DNA from 2 places in the Pseudoalteromonas shioyasakiensis genome. Region 2 is predicted to be linked to the other one. Evidence: riboswitches for the same ligand, from Rfam matches in the RefSeq annotation. Region 2 holds a riboswitch; the other holds the start of a gene.

Region 1 (2,408 bases), 1.4 Mb from region 2:
GAAAAATGACCAAATTGATGACCAGAGTAACCAAGTGCAACCGGTGCAACATCTTTATCTATCGTTGAACCAGATAGCAGTTTAGCTAAAAATTCGCTGTCGTGATTAATCGCAAAATTATCAGCGAGCTTGTCATTGAAGAGCAATAATTGCGGCTTAGCAACGGCGCTCGGCATATCTTTAATAGCAAGTAGTTCACTAATATCTGTGTATCGAGTTTGCAGTTTCATAACTGTCCTTAACGTGTTGCGACACCTACACGATTATCGCCTACACCATAAGCTACAAGCTGACTAAGTGCCTGCAGGCTGTAGCCACTTTGCTGTTGTAATTCATTGAAGAAATCTTGCGCCGCCTGTAATGACTTTTTAGTTTGTAAGCCTCCATCAATCAACTCATGGGCACGCAAGTAGGCTTCTACATCCCGAGAAAGCAAAAAAGTATCTTTACCAAGCGCTCGCAAAGCGTACGGGCCAGTATTTCCCCCTAAACGCGCACCATGCTTTTTAAGATAGGCCCACAAACCAATAATATTGTCAGTTGGCCAATCTGCAATAAATTGGCTAAAACTGCCATGTTTCTCGGCAACTTCGTGGATCATGTACGCATTTTCTGGGATCGTTTGTACTTTTTTAAAATTACGAACAATTCGCTCATCACTGGCTTTTTGCTCAAGCATATCTGGTGGCATCATCAACAATTTTTCTACACTGAAATCCCAAAACACATCACGGAAACCAGCCCACTTATTATTGATTACGGACCAATAAAAGCCGCTTTGAAATACTTTACGTGTAAACTCTTCTAACCATAAATCGTCATGCATTTTGGCAATGTCAGCGCTATCAAGCGGGTCAGAAAGCAGTGCAAGCAGCATTTCTTCACTGCCCTTACGGGTGACAGCTCGCTGATAGATATCGTTAAACTTTTCCATTCTTCTTCCAATTCGTCTGGGTAATACTAGTGTACTAAAAACACGCTTATACGTAACCATGTTGCAAAATCGGTCACTAAAAAAACGAATACTCCGCCTTGACACCTAGATGGCTAAAATGCTTTAATCGCCGCTGATACCCTATTTAACTATGTTGGCTTTAAGCTATAAAGCGAGCATAAAGGGCTGGAAGAGGTGCGTTATTCAGGTAGCGTATGGGAGGAGCACAGACTCTGTTGATCATACGTGAGGGGAATTAACGCCGAGAAGTAACACCGTTTGTGAGGTGCTTATTTCGGGCGACTGGGCTGAATCCCAGCGACTGTCACCAACAATAGCAAAACGCTATTGATTAGTTTGGTGGAGAGCTTCTGGTCTTAGTATAATAAGGCCATTGCGCCTTTATTATTTTAAGCCCATTCGCTCTTCGAATTATACCTTGTTCGAATGACGACATGCGGCTCCATTCAATTGCTCCCGCATAAACTCTTCGAATACCTTATAAGTTCGTGAGAGATGATCAACAATTTTGATTTAAACGACTATCCATTATGGACAGCGCTTGTCACGCCATTTTCTGAATCTGGCGAGGTCGATTACACGACCCTTGAACAACTGGTTGCGGAGCAGCAAGATGCTAATAATGGCATTTTATTGCTTGGCAGTACCGGTGAAGGACTAGCGCTTTCACTCAAAGAGCAACAAGCCATTGTTGAGCATGTTTGCCAATTAGCACCAACTGTACCACTCATGGTTGCTGTGGGCGGCATGAACCTTAAGCAACAAGTTGCTTGGGTTGAATACTGCAACCAACTACCTATTCATGGCTACCTGTTAGGTTCACCTCTGTATGCAAAACCTGGCGTTGTTGGCCAAACACATTGGTTTGAAAGCCTACTAAACGCAAGCCATCACCCTTGTATGTTGTATAACGTACCAGGACGCAGCGCAGTTGAGATTTCACCGCAGGTGATCAAAAACCTTGCTGAGCACAAAAATCTTTGGGCTTTAAAAGAAGCCAGTGGCGACATTAGCAAATTTGAAGGTTTTAGAACGGCATCACCAACTCTGGCTATTTTCAGTGGCGATGATGCACTTATGCCGTATTTTGCTCAAGCTGGTGCAAAGGGTCTAGTTTCTGTTGCCGCAAATGCTTGGCCGAGTCAAACCCATGAGTTTGTTAAACGTAGTTTAAGTGGTCAATACCCAAATCTATTCACCGATTGGTCGCAAGCAATCCAAAGTTTATTCACTGTGGCAAATCCAATCCCCGTAAAAGTACTGATGCACCTGCAAGGTAAAATAAATACCCCACATTTACGTCCGCCGCTTACGCATTTAGAGCTTGAGCAAATAGACTGCATCACCCACGCAAACAACACAATTTTATCTTGGAACTAAAAACAGGTTTTATCATGAGCTGGTTAGAATTATTAAACAACTTAGAATCAGGCGCAGTTCGCGCAGCAACACA
Region 2 (2,408 bases):
AATGGTGAAAACACGCGCTAAGAAACCACTCGCTAGGAGCATTTCAGGGCTTTTAACCGTTAACAGAATTTGGTTTTTACGCTGTGTTACGGCACGAATACCTGGTTGCTGAGACTTTTCTTTTTCAATCCATGTACCGCCTAATTGTGGTTCACGGCTTGAACCAACAAACACACTAATATGGCTACGGCTTGCAGGTAAAATGGTTGCAGGGTGCAGTACTTTTGCTCCAAACGTGGCCATTTCTGCCGCTTCATCAAAGCTTAAGCGAGCAATTGGGCTTGCTTTAGCGCATAAACGCGGATCAGTACTGAAAATACCCACAACATCGGTCCAAATATGCACGCTTTTTGCGTTAATTGCTTCAGCGAGTAATGCAGCACTGTAATCTGAACCACCACGCCCTAAAGTCGTTGTTTGATTATGTTCATTGCTTCCAATAAAGCCTTGAGTTACCACAACTTGCTCATCAAGTAGCGGTACTAAATGCTCTTTAGCAGCCGCAGCGGTTGCTGCAACATTAGGTGTTGCTTTAGCAAATTGGCTATCTGTTTTTAGCACCTTACGTACATCAAAACGCACCGCATCAAGACCTTGACCACGTAAAACTTGAGTGAACAAATACGATGATAAACGCTCACCAAAGCTCAGTAGCTCATCTTGCTCAGCTGCTGACTTAACCCCTTCTGATGCCAAAGTTTGAAAAGCCTTAAGCGTTTCATTAAAGCCATGTGCTAGATCAGCATCAAGCGACAGCTCTGCCAAAATTGCTTCTTGAATGGCGACTACGCCGGTAATGTGCTCATCACGCTCAACCGCACTCAAATCAGCTTTACACAATGCAACTAAATGATTGGTCACGCCAGCACTGGCACTCACAGCAACAATACGCACTTGATTATCAGCACAAATAATTTCTGCACAGCGGCTCATAGCATCAAAGTTAGCTACACTGGTGCCACCAAATTTTGCAACAACGTAATCTGATTTTGTGTTGGCGGCTAATTGGGTATTCATGTCGTCTCCTTTTGTGGAAAACTATCCACAGTAATTCAAGAAGAACTCGGCAAGGGGGTGCTTTGAAAATAAAGAGTAGTCCATGCCAGAAGCTCTCCACCTAGTTTGGTGACAGTTTTGAGGATTCAGCCCCATAAACCGAAAAATAACCGTGACGTCCGGTTAATTTTCTCGGCGAGTACTTCCCTCATTAATGGTCATCGGCGTTCGTCACCTCACATTAATTACCTAAGTATCGCACCTCTTCTGAATGTTAAGTTAACACCTGGTTAAAATAACAAAGCCTGCTGTTAAAAGCAGGCTTCGAAAGTTAACGTTTAGACGTCTAGCTGTCAAGTTGTTTTATGAAATTAAACTGCCCGCTAAGTGCGAACCGTAATAACCAACGGTATAAGCAATTAGTAAATAAACCGACATTTTAAGATAGCTCATAAAGGTCAGTGCCTTAACCTTACTCATGGCAATAATACCTGCCGCAGAGCCGATAATAAGCATTGAACCACCGACCCCTGTTGCGTAAGTAAACGACAGCCATTGCTGAGGGCTCATCACAATATCAGCTTTTAAAAGTGCTGCAGTGAGAGGTACGTTATCTACCGCCGCTGATAATAGCCCCATCAAGTAGTTGGCATATTCCGGTGCCATCAACTCATATAAGTGAGTAAATTTAGCAAGCATGCCCACTTCTTTTAATGCACCAACCAGCAATAACACACCAACGAAGAACAATAAGGTGTCGTATTCAATTTCACGAATATAATCGATGATTTTTTTGTTGACGTCTTTTTTGCGCATTAAAAATTGTGCAACCAAAAACATCAGTGATAAACCAAATAAAAAGGTTAATAGCGGTGGTACACTGTAAAGTACGCTTAAAGTTAACGTGGCTATGATGGTAGAGAAGAAGATAACCGCAATGGTTATATCTGTTTTTTCGATACGACGAGCTGCTTGCTTTTCAAACACAACATTACCCGACATACCCACCGACAACATCGCCGCGAGCAGAGCAACACTTGTCAGTGCAGGGGCAATTAATAATAGTAGATTAGCAATAGTGACTTTTTCGTCTAAGAAAATCATAAGGGTTGTAACATCACCCGTGATCAACGACACCCCACCCGAGTTAACACTAAATACAATTAAGGTCGCATATTTTATTAATTTTTTAGGATCTAACTTAAGTGACATCACCACCGCAAGCGAGATAAGAGTAGCAGTTATGTTGTCTGATATTGATGAAAATAAAAACGCAAAACCACCAATCAGAAACATCAGCTTTCGTTCACTGATTTGATTTGGCATAATTTTATGAACAATATTCTGGATAAAACCTTTAGAGTTTAAATAGGCTACAAAGGTCATCGCAGCCATTAAAAACAGCCACAAAG

The links. Region 2 has a riboswitch for lysine ahead of lysC (lysine-sensitive aspartokinase 3). Riboswitches for the same ligand answer to the same signal wherever they lie in the genome.
Region 1: it holds a riboswitch for lysine, as region 2 does, so the genes downstream of both, dapA (4-hydroxy-tetrahydrodipicolinate synthase) here and lysC (lysine-sensitive aspartokinase 3) in region 2, are expected to answer to the same signal.

Annotation. Positions count from the first base shown of each region.
Region 1 covers NZ_CP077770.1:259,659-262,066, reverse strand. Annotated here, with positions in the region: gene KQP93_RS01290 (protein adenylyltransferase SelO) at 1-230, opposite strand, end outside; gene KQP93_RS01285 (DNA-3-methyladenine glycosylase I) at 239-934, opposite strand; lysine riboswitch at 1,117-1,313, shown strand; gene dapA (4-hydroxy-tetrahydrodipicolinate synthase) at 1,451-2,335, shown strand; gene KQP93_RS01275 (2,3,4,5-tetrahydropyridine-2,6-dicarboxylate N-succinyltransferase) at 2,350-2,408, shown strand, end outside.
Region 2 covers NZ_CP077770.1:1,612,448-1,614,855, reverse strand. Annotated here, with positions in the region: gene lysC (lysine-sensitive aspartokinase 3) at 1-1,017, opposite strand, end outside; lysine riboswitch at 1,099-1,271, opposite strand; gene nhaD (sodium:proton antiporter NhaD) at 1,360-2,408, opposite strand, start outside.